One region of the Rossellomorea sp. NPDC071047 genome, then DNA from elsewhere that is predicted to be linked to it. Evidence: riboswitches for the same ligand, from Rfam matches in the RefSeq annotation. Region 1 holds a riboswitch; the other holds the start of a gene.
The links. A riboswitch is a leader RNA that binds a small molecule or an ion and turns the genes downstream of it on or off. The one in region 1 is predicted to bind S-adenosylmethionine.
Positions count from the first base shown of each region.

Region 1 (7,687 bases):
CCAGAATGACCACACCTACTTCACGCAATCTCCTGGTGTACTCTGCATCTGTCTTCGCTCGGTAGGTTTGAAGTGATCTTGAACCTGCTGTCATAGGCTCCCCTTCTATTTCCTGAGTGATATTTTTCAATAGCATTGGTACACCGGCGAATGCTCCAGTAAGCTCTTTGTCTGCAACCTCCCTCGCCTGTTCATACATTTTGTGAATCACTGCGTTCAACTTCGGATTGTTGGCTTCTATTATTTTAATGGCTTCTTCAACCAATTCTTTAGGATGAACTTCTTTTTTCTTCACTAACTCTGCGAGCCCTAAACCGTCGTAGTTTTTATAATCAAACCCCTGCATCCTGCTCACCCCTATTGACTATGTATCTATGACTTTCTACATAATGGGAAAATATCCTTTTTTTAATAAAAATCATTAACACTGTAGACAAAAAAAGAAGGTAGTCACCCAATACAGTATCACATTAGAGTTGGTGGCAGAGTCTGTATTTAGAGTTTACCTGCCGATGGATACTGGTATAAAAGACTCAAAAAAGAAGTCACATACCGACGTGTTATTTTCAGATAATTGTTACTATTGAGTGATATACGTCTATTGATCACTCTTGTATACTTTTAATCGAAACGTTTCACCAAAATGAAAGGAAGTGTCAAATGTGAAGAAATATTTTTCATTGCTTTTAGCTTTATTGCTTATCGTCAGCGCCACGCTCCCTGCTTCGGCTTCTGCAAAGCACACAACCAAAGGAAAAGAGATCGCTTTATCCAAACAATTGAAAGCGATTTCAAAGAATACCTATCGATACTTCGAGGATTTTACAAATGAAAAAACGGGACTCACTTATGATGCCGTCCGTATGGATAACGGGGAGATCAATGCCCAGAAATTCACTTCCCCAACGAACATTGCCATGTATATGATGAGTACGATTTCAGCTGAGGAAGTCGGCCTGATCTCACGTGAAGAAGCCGTGACCAACATCGAAAAGACGTTGAATTCATTAAAAGATATGGAAAAATGGAACGGATTATTTTACAACTGGTACTATACAGAAGATGCAACGCTTATGACGGATTGGGGTCAATTCATCTCAACGGTAGATAATGGATGGCTGTCTGCAGGTCTCATTGTAGTGGGACAAGCGTATCCGGAACTCTATGAAGAAACTCACGCATTAGTAGAGGACATGGATTATTCCACTCTTTACACCCCGGAAGTAGGACAAATGCGTGGCGGATATGATGTAGCAACCGAGAGCTATACTTCTCACCATTACGGTGCCTTTTATACGGAACCACGTGTGGCAAGCTACATCGCGATCGGGAAAGAGGACGTACCGGAAGAGCACTGGTGGAGAATGTTCCGCACCATGCCAGAAAGCTGGGATTGGCAGGCTCAAATTCCTGAAGGATATACAGAAACATATGACGGCGTAGATGTCTTCGAAGGACATTACAGCTACAAGGGCACTAAATATGTACCAAGCTGGGGAGGAAGCATGTTTGAAGCATTGATGCCACAGCTTGTACTGAAGGAAAAAGAACTCGGGAAGAACGCACTCGGCTTGAACAATAAGCGTCATGTAGACATCCAGATTCAATATGCTAAAGAACAAGGGTATGCAGCCTGGGGCATGTCACCAGCAGCCACACCGGATAATTATTCAGAATTTGCCGCTACACCTCTGGGTATGGACGGCTATAAGTCAGATGGCACTGTCACTCCACATGCCACATTCCTGGCACTTGAATACGCACCGATGGAAGCATTCAAAAACATCCAGGCGTTGAAACGTTTCGATATGTATGGTAAATATGGCTTCCTTGATTCAGTCAATGTGGAAACGGGAGAAGTGACACAAGCCTACCTCGCTTTAGATCAAGGTATGACAATGGTCTCAATCGTCAACTATTTAAAGGATGGAGTCATCAGAGATTACTTCCATCAAGATCGAATTGGGAAATCACCTGAGGACTTGCTGATTAAAGAGACGTTTTCTATTAAATAATAGTAGCGATAATGATGTAAGAGCCCAAGTGACTGAATCACTTGGGCTTTTGCATTTAAATATTATTGCCTACCTCCACCTCTTCGCCAACGCCTCAATATGACCAGGATCCGTCCGGCAGCATCCACCAATGATACGAGCACCTGCCTCGTACCAAATTACTGATTCCTCATCAAACGCGCAACACCCTTTCTCCCCATGCCACGTTTTGGTCTCAGCATTGTAAGTCTCACCTGAGTTCGGGTACGCGATGATTGGTTTGTCAGTGTTTCTGCTTAATACGCTTATCGCCTTCTCGGCCGCAGGTATAGGTGCACAATTCACACCAATTGCAGCGATTTGTTCATCGTCATTGAACACACGCGCGCACTCTTCAATCCCCGTTCCATCACTTATCGTCTCTCCATCCTTTAATGAAAAAGACAGCCAGGCCCAGGTATCGGGAAATTCTTTCAGAAGTGAAGCTAGTACCTTTGCTTCCTGCAAGGACGGGATGGTTTCGAATGCCAACAAATCAGCTCCCGCCTCCACTAATGCCTGGATTCTCGGAAAATGGAAATCTGCTAACTGTTTATCGCTTACTCCATAGTTCCCCACGTATTCAGAACCGTCAGCAAGGTATGCCCCGTAAGGTCCTACAGAACCTGCAACGATTGGCTTCGGCCGATTCGAATTTCCCTTCTCTTCCTTCCAGAAGTCATCTCGGGCCTGTTTGGCGAGAGTAACCGTTTTCTTGATTAATTCCAGAGCTTCAGGTTTCTCTATACCTCGCTTTCGAAAACCATCCACCGTCGCCTGGTAGCTGGCTGTAATCGCACAATCGGCTCCTGCACGGAAATAATCAGCATGAACCTTCTCAATCGCTTCCGGTTTTTCAAGGAGTATACTGGCAGACCAAAGGGGATCGTTTAAATCAAAGCCATGGGATTCCAGCTCTGTGGCTAATGCTCCATCTATAATCAGTTGGGAATGTATTTGTAAAATAGCATCAATGGGATTTAGCTTCAGTTGATTCGACATTACCTCTTCCTCTTTTCTTTATGTATTGTGTTAGATAATAGCTTCCATAGCAAAGGGCTATAAATGGGATCCCGCAATAAAGGGCTATCCTCTGAGTGGTATCAAAGGCAATGCCGATACAAGAAGCTAGACAAAGCAGAAATGCCGCAATGGGAACGAGTGGGTAGAGCGGCGTCCGATAAGTCAAGTCTTTCACGTCGTTTCCCTCCCTTATGTACTGTCTTCGAAATAGAAATTGGGCAGCACTAATGCTCATCCACACGATTACTACCGCAAGGCCAGAGATCGACACCAATGCGATGTAGACCGTCCCCGGTGCAATGATGCTTGAAAGCAATGCCAGCCCCCCTCCCAGCATGCTGCAAACTATCGCATTGAGAGGGACTCCCCGATCAGTCAATTTGGCAAAAACCGGTGAGATCATTTGCTTATCTGAGAGCGACCACAGCATTCTGGAGGAAGCATACAGACCGGAGTTTGCCGCTGATAAAATGGCCGTTATGATCACAAAATTCATGATATCGGCGGCATACGGGATTCCAATCCGACCAAGCACCGCTACGAAAGGACTTTCCAATACACCGGCTGACTGGCTCGGTAATAAAGCGGATAATACGACAATCGTCCCTACATAAAAGATGATCAATCTCACAAGCGTGGTGCGGATGGCTTTAGGAATCGATTTGGATGGATTCTCTGTTTCTCCCGCCGCAACCCCGATCAATTCTGTTCCTGAAAAGGCAAAATTGACAGCAAGCATTGTCATCAAGATGGCAAATGCCCCATTCGGAAACAACCCTGAATTTGTGATATTCGAGAAAAACGGAGCGGGCTCTGAATGACTGAGAGAGATGAACCCGACGATCGCACCTGCCCCGATCACAATAAACGCAACGATCGCAATCACTTTTACTAAAGAAAACCAAAATTCAGATTCAGCAAAAAAACGCACAGACAACGTATTAAGCACAAAAATCAACGCAGCAAAGACCGCGCTCCAGATCGATACACTAATCGAAGGAAACCAACGCTGCATCATCAAACCAGCCGCCGTAAACTCCGACCCCAATGCCACTGTCCATGTCAGCCAATACAACCAGCCAACAGTGTACCCGGTCCCAGGTCCAATGAACTTTGCAGCATAACTATGAAAGGATCCTGTTTCCGGCATATGGACAGAAAGTTCACCTAAACAAAGCATCACAAGATACACCACCAGCGCCCCAACCAAATAAGCAAGGATCGTCCCAAATGGTCCTGCCTGATGAATCGTATACCCCGAACTCAAGAAAAGCCCGGTTCCGATCACCCCTCCAAGTGACAGCATCACTAAATGACGTGTCTTCATCGCTCTTTTAAAACTCTGTCCTGCGTTTTCCATCAAAAACACCCTTCCTTCTAAATATATTGTGGAATGGGTAGACAAACAAAAAACGCACCCTGAACGAGTGCGTCACCGACAAATAAAAGATTGCTCCTATCTATCAGGGTTTGAGTCACCCGCTGGAATTAGCACAGTATCTTCACAGACCTGTTGCTGAGGCTTCAAAGGGCCAGTCCCTCCACCTCTCTGGATAAGAAATATGTAGATTTTTTAAAACTCTATCAATATATTGGAATAATGTCAAGACCATGAAATAGATGAGTAGCCCAGCCTATCCGAATGTTACTTTGGGAAGAAAAAAGGGAACAACTATACTAAAAAAGGAGAAACTGCCATGCCAGAAGGTCCGGAAATCAGACGAGCCGCAGATTCCGTTGAACGTGCTCTAAAAAATAAAACCGTCGAAGATATTTATTTTGCCTTCCCTCATTTAGAAGACTACGGGGATCTGCTAAAGGGGTCAATCGTGACGAGGGTCGATACGAAAGGAAAAGCCATGCTCATCCGCTTTGACAATGGGTACACCATCTACTCCCACAATCAGCTTTACGGGAAATGGTATTTCAGAAACACATATAACTACCCGAAAACAAACCGTCAGCTCCGGTTGGCCTTACATAATGAGAATAAATCGGCACTTCTCTATAGCGCATCTGATATCGAGGTTCTTCGTGACGAAGAAGTGCCCGGGCACCCATTCGTCTCAAAAGTCGGCCCCGATCTTTTAAGCGAAGAGGTATCCGTAGATGAGCTGATGGAACGGATGAAGGATAAACGATTCCGAAACCGCAAATGGTCGATTCTATTGCTGGATCAAGGTTTCGTAGCAGGTATCGGAAATTATTTGCGATCTGAAATCATGTTTGTTGCTGGTATACACCCTTCCCTCAGGCCAGTTGACTGCACAGAGAAGCAATTGAAGAAAGCTGCACATAGCATCAAGGATTTAGTGAGACAATCGTATGAGACTGGTGGGATCACCAATGATCTCGACCTAGCACAGAAACTGAAAGGACAAGGAGTGAAGCGTTCCCGCTATCGTCACTGGGTCTTTAACCGGGAAAGTGGATCCTGCTTCATCTGTGGAAGTGAAATCGAGAAGGCGGTGGCAGCTTCAAGAAGGCTGTACTATTGTCCTGTTTGTCAGGGACTAGAATGATAACGATAAAAGGGTACGTGGCTTTCTTAATGCCTCGTACCCTTTTATCAGTTTAACGTCAACCCACAGTTTCTATTCCGTACTCCGGTTAATCGCTTCTTTCATGGAAATCCCTTTCAACTTTCGATGGTTCAGCCATAGGGATACATAATACGATGTGATGATGATGATAAAACTGATGAGGACACTCATCCAGTCCAGCTTTACGGGAATCGTCACATTCATCTCTGAGGTGATCGAATTCATAAAGGCTGAAATCGACAGGAGCGTCACGGGAATGCCTATCACATACCCAAGGATGATAAACCAAATATTGTAACCTATCATCATGCTCATGATTGATTTCTCCCGATAACCGATGACTTTCATGAGTGAGATTTTGAATGAATTTTCTTCAATTAATAATGAAATCAGTATATAGATGATGATGACAGCAATGATGGCAGCAACAAAGGCAATCGCTGCTACTCCATAGTTCAACGGCTTGATCATTTCCTTGAATCCGTCAATCGTATCGGATGATTTGGATATCGACACGATCTTTTCTTTCGGTAGCGTGAGTTCTTTGTTTGAATAAATCTCTGTATAACTTCCTGAAGGATAGTCATTTAATTGGTTGAATTCCTCCAGAGGCATATAGATCATACTTCCGAGATACGATACTGCGATGTGATCAATGGTGAGGGTAAAGGATTTATCCGTCAGTTCATTTGTCACATGAATCGAATCACCTTCTTGAATCCCTAATTTATCCGAGAGGGACTTATTCATGATGACTGAATTGAACTTGAGCTTTTCACCGCTGGAGTCCTCTAATCGAATGGCTGTATTATCCGGTTTCAGGCCTGTAATCGACAAACTCTCCTTATCTGTGGTAAATGGGGCCACAGCTCCGATCTGTCCCGATTCAGGATGGTCAGTCTGTGGAGCTTTGAATAGATAGCTATACTCATAGTCGTACACTTGTTGAAAATTATCGGTCACCAGGTACTCCATCGAATTCTTGGTGACGAAGCCGAACAACAATAATAACGAGGCAAACATCACACCGATGATCAAAAAGAGCGCTCTTGGAAGGTTGCGCATGATTTCCCGGATCACGAACTTCCGGTGGAACGGCAGCTCCTTAAGTTTAAATAACCTCTCCAGCTTGCTTACTTTCACCTTGCGTTCCCCACCTTTTATTAAACTTACGGGTGGGATCTTCAAGACGCGTTGAACCAAATAATAGGTTAACGGGATGAACAGAACAAGTGGTAACAATAAACTCGTAAGCAAATAACCCACATGTGGTTTCACTTCCAATACAGGCAGATTATAATAAGCCGCGAAAGTTGAGAGCAATGGATGCAAGCATACCCACCCAAGGATCGTACCCACAACACTTCCTGAGACGGCAAGAATCCCGGCATAGGAGAGATAGTGACGGATAATTTCTTTTTTCCTGTAGCCAAGGGCATACAATGTGCCGATCTGTACATATTCCTTTTTCATTAAGCGCCACAATAATATGAGAATGATCACCATACTAATGAACAAAATGCCTACCGGAAGAAGTTGCCCCATCTTCTTGACACCGGCAATATCCCCTTTAATGAAGGAAATGCGATTATTATCTTTTTTATCTGTCCATTTAATGATCTGATTCGTTTGATTGATTTGCTTCTTCAGTTCTTCGGGGGAGGCATCTGAAAGGCGGACGCTATAGTATACCTGATGATCTTTCCACTTTTCCAAAACAGATTGTTTCACGACTGCGACCCCGAATGCATCAGGATTTTTCAGAAAGCCCGCTTCCTCTTTTAATGGATAGATATAATCAGGAATCGCCATGTATCCTGCAACTCGGAACGTTTCCCCTCCCAGTTCAACCTCGTTTCCAATCGAAATATCATGTGCGTTGCCAAAACCTTTATCTACTAAAATATCCCGCTCCGAGGACAGGTTTTTACCTTTAACGACAGAATGGAGATTAACATCGTCAGTGGCGGCATCCAACATCCTGAGTGTCGTATCTTTACTGTATGGAACATCCGCTACATACCTCTCCTCAATATCTGCCCCATTTTGTTTTTCAATCCCTTTGATATCTTTCAAAGGCTCTTGTGT
Region 1 covers NZ_JBNNJT010000002.1:604,409-612,095, reverse strand. The annotation lists gene ACQKFO_RS10980 (amidase family protein) at 1-346, opposite strand, end outside; gene ACQKFO_RS10975 (glucoamylase family protein) at 663-2,015, shown strand; gene mmuM (homocysteine S-methyltransferase) at 2,085-3,035, opposite strand; gene mmuP (S-methylmethionine permease) at 3,004-4,416, opposite strand; SAM riboswitch class I at 4,510-4,616, opposite strand; gene nei (endonuclease VIII) at 4,754-5,578, shown strand; gene ACQKFO_RS10955 (FtsX-like permease family protein) at 5,651-7,687, opposite strand, start outside.

Region 2 (7,687 bases), on a different contig from region 1:
AAGCCCGATGCGATTAAAGAGCTTCCCGGTTTGATGCCGACTGTCATTGATCAACTACGAATATGACATCGCTCCCTATTATTGCGGATGGGTTGATTAGTACTATGGAAGATATTTTGAATGGTTTGAGAACGCATAAGGAAAGGACTTCTATATCTAAAGGCTAAAATGATATACTCTATAAACTCTTGAGTGGTAGCCTGAAAAAGCAAAAAAGACTCTTCTATTAACGAGTCTTTTTCCATTTCCAAAGGGGTAACTTTATAGCTTATTCACCTTTAAAGCCACCTATAATGGATGTTTCAGTTTTTGGGATATAAAACCATCCTCTGAATTGGATATTTAAGGATTATTTAAGGACGTTATTTATGTCGGTGGATTTTTATTATGGTAATATATAAATATTCCGGAATAAAACACAATATTTGTAAGGAGTCTCCTTAAAAAAGATAAATAATATATATACAAAGGCGGACTGAACTGAACAGTGAGAAAAGCATTTATTTTAGGAGCAACAACAATAATAACTTTAGGATTTTCTAATGGATCTCTATCAGCTATCGCTCATGCAAATGAAAATATTTCAAACGAAATTACAGGATTGCAAGTAGCTTCATTAACTGAAGATGCTTCAGAACTTATTTTAGAAGTAGCACCTTATGTTCATAAAGATGAGCAAGGTTTTCTATATGTAGATCATAATATCCCACAAGATATATATACAAAAAATGAAGTTGACGTTTTAGAGGAATCTTTTAGAGAAATTAACAGACAAGTAGAAAATGGACTAGTAGTAGTTAATGACGATTTATCAATCTCTAATAAATCTAAATTCCAAGCTATGGCTAGTGCTAGTACTAGTAAAGGCTATACTTCCAAAACTTATTGGTGGGGAATAAGAGCTACATATACTGACTCCCAAGCTAAAAAAGCAATTAAACAATTGGAAGATGCATCAGATCATGAACAAACGCTAGGTACAGTATTATTCTGGTTACCTCCTGTAGCTGGTATTGCAGGTATCACAGGGTTATACTGTAAAAACCTTGGGAAGTCTATGAAGTCGCATAATAAAGGAAAAGGTGTTATCCTTGATATGACTTGGGCTTTGACATATAAAGTTAAGTCTAGATAAAATAATATTGTGAAAATTGGCGGTGAGCGTATGTTGGAAAATATATATCTATTAATTTTTATTGTGTTAACAATTATGTATATATATATTTTTTATTCTAAGAAAATTAAATTTAGATTGATATATGCTCTATTATATCTAATTGTATTTGTAGTGTTTTTTCGGATATACATGAATTAATGTAATATCACGTAGATATTAGTAAAATAGTTTAATTGAAAAGGAGGGCGCTTAGAAACGCTCTCCTTTGTTAATTTCGTTAGCTGATGAAATACACCTTCTACAGATCCCTATAAACTTTTCAAAAATACATTATATATATTTCTTCCACACTACCTAATCCTTTAATAAAATCACTGAAATAATCGATAAAAAATTCGAACTAATTTGACTCCTTAAAGGTAAATTAGTTCGGACTTTACTTATAAAAATCTCGAATGCGCTTTTAGTGATGTGGAATGATTATTCGCTCAAATCTTCTTTCATGGACGGTGGTTTCTCCTATTTCATCCATCGCTGTTAATTCAGCAGAATAGGAATCGAGATCCATCCCCTTTTGAATTCGTTCCTGCAGCTTCTCACTGCCGAGCAATTCGGCCGCCTGCTCGTCCATTTCCTGGGTTTCCTGCTGATTACTTATTTCTGCCGTATCGCTTGAGGTATTTCCTTCGGGTTCAGCCTCTTCTTAACCGCTTGCTCCCAGTATAGTTCGAAAAAAATTTTCCCTTTGTCAGTAGTTTTTTCATGTCATTTTCCTATCGTTGGTTTCTACGATACAATCTCTCATTCATTATCCGCTTAGTATTTTTGTTAAACATTGGAACATTCTTAATTAAACGCCGCATATCTTCCACACAAAAAGACAGCCCTGATTTGGCTGTCTTTCCATCCTTATTGACTTGAACCGAACTCTTCCCATATTTCCTCCAAAAGCCCCTTATCCGTCAGCAGTTCATACCCCGTCAGCGCAAGTGCCTTTGCCCCGATCACAAGGGCACGGTCACCCTCGGTGGATTTAGCCGCTTCCCTGAATTCGTTCGTGTGGACGACGAGGGATTCGGGGCCGATTTTGATATAGGGGTGGATGGTCGGGACCACCCGGCTGACGTTTCCGGCGTCGGATGAGCCGAGTCCCTTTCGTTCCGTATCGTCGAAGTATTCCCCTAGTGACTCGATGGAGCGCTGGAATACTTTATCGAAACGACGGTTGAGCTGAAAGTGATCGACTTCATTTTGGATTTTGATGACATTCAGTTTCGTCCCGGTGGCAAGTGCCGATCCCTCAGCGATCGCTTTCACTTTCTTCGTGACCTCGTTGCACGCTTCCCTGGTTGCAGCGCGTATATAGAAGCGGGCTTTTGCATAGTCAGGGACGATGTTGGGCGCGTCCCCGCCGTGGGTGATGATGCCGTGGATCCGTACATCATCGGTCACGTGCTGACGAAGGGCGTTAATGCCGTTGAACAGCTGGATCACTCCGTCGAGGGCATTGATGCCGTCTTCAGGGGAAGCTGCCGCATGGGCAGACCTTCCTTTAAATTCGAAATCAAGGGGATCCACCGCCAGGGTTTTCCCTGTCTGCGTTGTCCGGTTGAACGGATGGACCATCATGCATGCATCCACTCCTTCGAACAAGCCTGCCTTTACGAAACTGCCCTTCGCACTTCCGTTCGGACCGCCTTCCTCGGCAGGAGTCCCGAACACCACCACTTCCCCTCCTGTTTCATCGAGTACGGACGACAGGGCGATGGCCGCCCCGCAGCTTGCCGTCCCGATGATATTGTGACCGCAGGCGTGACCGAGTCCAGGCAGTGCGTCATATTCAGCCAGGTAGCCGATGACCGGCCCTTCTTTCCCTGAATGTTTGCGTGCCACAAAGGAAGTCTCATGACCCGCCACTCCCCTTTCAATGGAGAACCCATTGGCTGCAAGGAGGGTGGTCAAGGTCTCTGAAGCAAAAAACTCTTCGTTTCCAATTTCAGGTTTGTCGTGGATCTGATGGCTGGTCGACACGAGTTTCACAGCCAATTGATCGACTGCTGAGAGGATGTTGTTTTTACGATCGGCAATCGCTGCTGGTTGACTCATCTCTTTTCCCTCCTAATGCAATTCACTGACCGGCACGAATGTCGGGATCAGGGAATCTTTGTATGTTTTCTTGATATGTTCTGCTACGTCATCTTCCTGATAGAGCTCCACAATCTTTTTATAAGTCTTATTGTCCTTATCTTTTTTCTGCGCCGCAATGATATTGATGAACGGCTTGGATTCCGCCCCTTCGATATAGATGCTATCATCAACCGGTACGAACCCTGCTTCAACAGCCACACCATTATTGATGATCGATGCTGCCACATCCGGTAATACCCTCGGTGTCTGGGCAGCGACGACCGGTGTGAATTCAAGGTTTTTCGGGTTTTCTTTTATGGCTTCCAGACCTTGTGACTGGTCAAATCCTTCTTTCAGTTGTATCAAGCCTGCTTCCTCCAGTAGGAGAAGGGCACGGCCAAGGTTCGTCGCCTCTTGAGGAACGGCTACTTTACTGCCTTTCGGTAAGTCTTCTACCGATTGATATTTTTCCGAATAGATTCCCATCGGCGCGATGATTGTCGAGCCGATCGGTACAAGGTCCAGGTTATGTTCTTCAACGAAAGAATCAAAATAGGAAATCGTCTGGAAGGCGTTCAGGTCGATATCCCCATCGGCCAGCGCCTGGTTCGGCCTCACGTAATCGGCAAACTCCACAATCTCGATTTCAATCCCTTCCTTCGCTGCTTTCTCTTTCATATACTCCCAAATCGGCACCCCAGATCCATTCACTCCGACTTTAACGACTTCTTTTTCACCTGAGCCGGATGCACTGTCTCCCGAGCAGCCGCTCAATATAAGGGTGATTATTAGAATGCCGATACTTGCAAGGCTGATTGATTTTTTCATATTCCTCTCTCCTAACGTCTTCTGATGATTTTTGATAATGTATTTCCTGCTGTCTGCAGTCCCTGCACCATCACGATTAAAATGATGACGGTCACGATCATGACGGATGTTTCAAATCGCTGATAACCGTAAGCGATGGCCAGATCCCCGAGGCCCCCGCCTCCGACTGCCCCGGCCATGGCCGATGCACCGACAAGGCCGATGGTCGCAATCGTAATATTCAGGACCAGTGTACTCAATGCTTCCGGAATGAGTATCCCGAAGATGATCTGCCACGGCCCGGCCCCCATGGACTCCGCCGCTTCAATGACACCCGGTTCCACTTCAAGGAGCGAGCTCTCTACCAGTCTTGCTATATACGGTGCCGCAAATACGACAAGCGGCACGACCGCTGCCGCCGTTCCAATCGATGTGCCCACTACCAATCTTGTAAAGGGGATGATGGCCACCATCAAGATGATGAACGGGATCGAACGGAACACGTTGATGATGCTGCTCAATATGGAAAAGACGATTTTATTTTCAAGTAAGTGCCCCTTTCTCGTCACCACGACGATGATGCCGAGGGGAAGCCCAATCAACGTTGCAAATATAAGGGAGAATGACACCATCGCCACGGTATCCCATGTCGCTTCTATAATTCTTGGCCAGAATAATTCCCAGTTAACTTGCACGCTTCTCCACCTCGCTTACTAATAATCTGTTCTTCCAATAATCCAGGATTTCTTCCGTTTCTTTCTTGCTGCCGATGATCTGTACGATGAGATTCCCGAACGGCTTACCCTGGAGTTCCGTGATCTGGCCGAATAACACATTGATGTGGGCATCGAATTTCTTTGCCGTTTCGGAAAGGATCGGCGTGCCCGTCGAATCACCCTTGAAAATGAGGCGGCAGATGCGCCCTGCTTTGCTGTCATTCAATTTGTCGAGAACCGATGCCGGCAGCTGATCATTCATGACACTCTTCACAAAATTTTTCGTCGTCGGGGTCTGCGGGTTGGAGAAGATATCGAAGACGCTACCCTCTTCAACGATTTCTCCATTTTCCATGACAGCGACCTTATCACAGATTTCCCGGATGACCCCCATTTCGTGGGTGATCATCACAATCGTAATGCCATACTCCGCGTTGATTCTCTTTAATAAGTTCAGAATCGAATCCGTCGTCTGAGGATCAAGTGCGGATGTTGCTTCATCGCAGAGCAGGATCGAAGGCGATGTCGCCAGGGCTCTTGCTATTCCCACTCTTTGCTTCTGCCCTCCTGACAGTTGATCCGGATAATGCTTCGCTTTATCTTCAAGTCCGACAAACGCGAGCAGCTCCTTTACTCTCTCGCTGATCTTTTCTTTTGACCATTTTGCAAGTTTCAGAGGATAGGCGATATTCCCTGCCACCGTCCGTGATTGAAACAGATTGAAGTGCTGAAAGATCATCCCGATGCGGTGCCGCTCTTTCCTCAGATCGATTGCCGACTGATCTTTCAGGCTGCGCCCCTCTATGAAAATATCACCCGATGATGGTTTCTCTAAAAAATTGAGACAGCGGACAAGCGTGCTTTTTCCCGCTCCGCTGAATCCGATCACACCATAAATCTCTCCCTTCTTCACTTCGAAGGAAACATTTTTTAAAGCGGTGAATGGGCCATCCTTCGTCTCGAATACTTTCGTAACATTCTGAACTCTGATCATACAGGACTTGCTCCTTTCGCTATGTATTCTTCTTGAAGCCTGTGTTTGAAGGACTTGGCAGAAAATAAAAAGTGCCCCCCTTCATAAGAAGAGAGGCACAAATATGTATATGTCCCGCTCTTCTCATCTTTCAAGTCACATGACTTGATGGAATTGGCACGGTATTCATATAAGAACCCGTTGCCGAGGTATCACAGGGCCAGTCCCTCCACCTCTCTGGATAAGAAGATATTGCTTTATTAAGTTAAAGTTATGATGCTTTTAAGCATTAGGGTTATGGTAAAGGATTCTAATTGGTTTGTCAATCCGGTTTTTGAATTAATTGTATTATGTTGGACAAACCGGGGACGGTCCTTACTCTACTTTATGGCTATAAGAGAAATTGAGATTAGTCGAAAGAAGAAGATAGAATCGTAATCTGCCACACTCTACGATAAAGAAAAATAAGCGGAGATTTTCCGGTTACATTCAGTTTGGAACTAGATTTGAGGGGAAATAAGCGGAGGTTTTCCGGTTATACAAAAAAAATCACCCCTTATTGTACTTATAGAGTCAATAGGCGGAATATGTCCCCTTATTTCAACCTTTTTTAATCGTCATGGCGAATTTAAGCGGAATATTTCCGTCTATTGATTAGCTCTGATACTTAACCGGATCTCACTACCGATAATTGTGCTAGTTATCTTTTAACAGGCAGTCTAATATATTCACCTATAAAGGTACCATCCACACTCTCTAAAGGAGCGACCAATATATCATCAATTCTCAGATCATCGCCTCCATTAAAGAAGAATCCCCAAACAACTATGCTATACTAAAAGAAAAAACAATATTCAGATTATTAAAAGGGGCCAATTCCATGAAACCTAACATTATCGACATCGTCCAATCCCAAGTCATCGCTTCCATAAAGGAAGAAAAAGACTTGGAAAAGGCCATACAATCAAACGCCAACATCGTGTTCATCCTAACCGGCAATTTGATTACGATGGATGGGTATCTGAAAAAGTTAAAGGAATCCGGTAAAACCACGTTTATCCATATTGATTTCATCGATGGATTATCCAATACGAAGAGTGCCATTAAATACATAGCAGAAATCTGGAAGCCGGCTGGCATCATTACGACGAGGAGCAACCTGATCAAATATGCAAAGGAAGAAGGCTTGATGACGATCCAGCGCCTTTTTCTCATCGACCGCAATGCCCTTGTGAAAGGGATTGATATCGCACAGAACTGCAAGCCGGATGCGATTGAGGTGCTTCCCGGTCTTATGCCGTCTGTCATTGATAAACTGACGACCATGACTACGCTGCCCATCATCGCTGGTGGCCTAATCAGTAATAAGCAAGATATTCTGAATGGATTGAGAGCCGGTGCACTTGCCATTTCCTCTGGGGATCCTAAGCTGTGGAATCTGGACTTTTAACCAAAATGGTTAGTTAAATCAGATTAAAATAACTGAGGTGTCGTATGTCAGATATAAGTATTAAATTAATCAGTGATGACAATTGGCGAGAAGCACTTGAACTATCCGTCCATGATGAACAACTGAAATATGTTTCATCTATTCATCCTCCCGTCGCTATTGCCCTTGCTAAAGCGTATATAAGACCAGGTGGAAAAGTGGTAGAGCCATATGGCATTTACAATCAAAATAAGATGGTGGGCTTTTTCAATCTGCATTATACTCCAGGGAGTAGAGATGATTACTGGCTGTTTCATTTTTTCATAGATAAAAGATTTCAAAGAATAGGATTGGGTTCAAAAACGTTAAATGAAGTAATCAGACATATAAAAACCACCAATCATTCTTGTCATCGTTTGAATTTAACGGTTCATCCCGAAAATGAAGCAGGGAGGTTATTTTATTTAAAATTTGGTTTTTCGGAAGAAAATATAATGACCTTTGATGAGCCCACTTTT
Region 2 covers NZ_JBNNJT010000006.1:148,905-156,591, forward strand. The annotation lists gene ACQKFO_RS19195 (glycerol-3-phosphate responsive antiterminator) at 1-66, shown strand, start outside; gene ACQKFO_RS19200 (hypothetical protein) at 488-1,135, shown strand; gene ACQKFO_RS19205 (hypothetical protein) at 1,581-1,748, opposite strand; gene ACQKFO_RS19210 (M20 family metallopeptidase) at 2,027-3,223, opposite strand; gene ACQKFO_RS19215 (MetQ/NlpA family ABC transporter substrate-binding protein) at 3,236-4,072, opposite strand; gene ACQKFO_RS19220 (methionine ABC transporter permease) at 4,084-4,746, opposite strand; gene ACQKFO_RS19225 (methionine ABC transporter ATP-binding protein) at 4,736-5,761, opposite strand; SAM riboswitch class I at 5,882-5,988, opposite strand; gene ACQKFO_RS19230 (glycerol-3-phosphate responsive antiterminator) at 6,621-7,190, shown strand; gene ACQKFO_RS19235 (GNAT family N-acetyltransferase) at 7,235-7,687, shown strand, end outside.
Region 2: linked by a shared signal. The riboswitch ahead of ACQKFO_RS19225 (methionine ABC transporter ATP-binding protein) and the one ahead of mmuP (S-methylmethionine permease) in region 1 are both predicted to bind S-adenosylmethionine.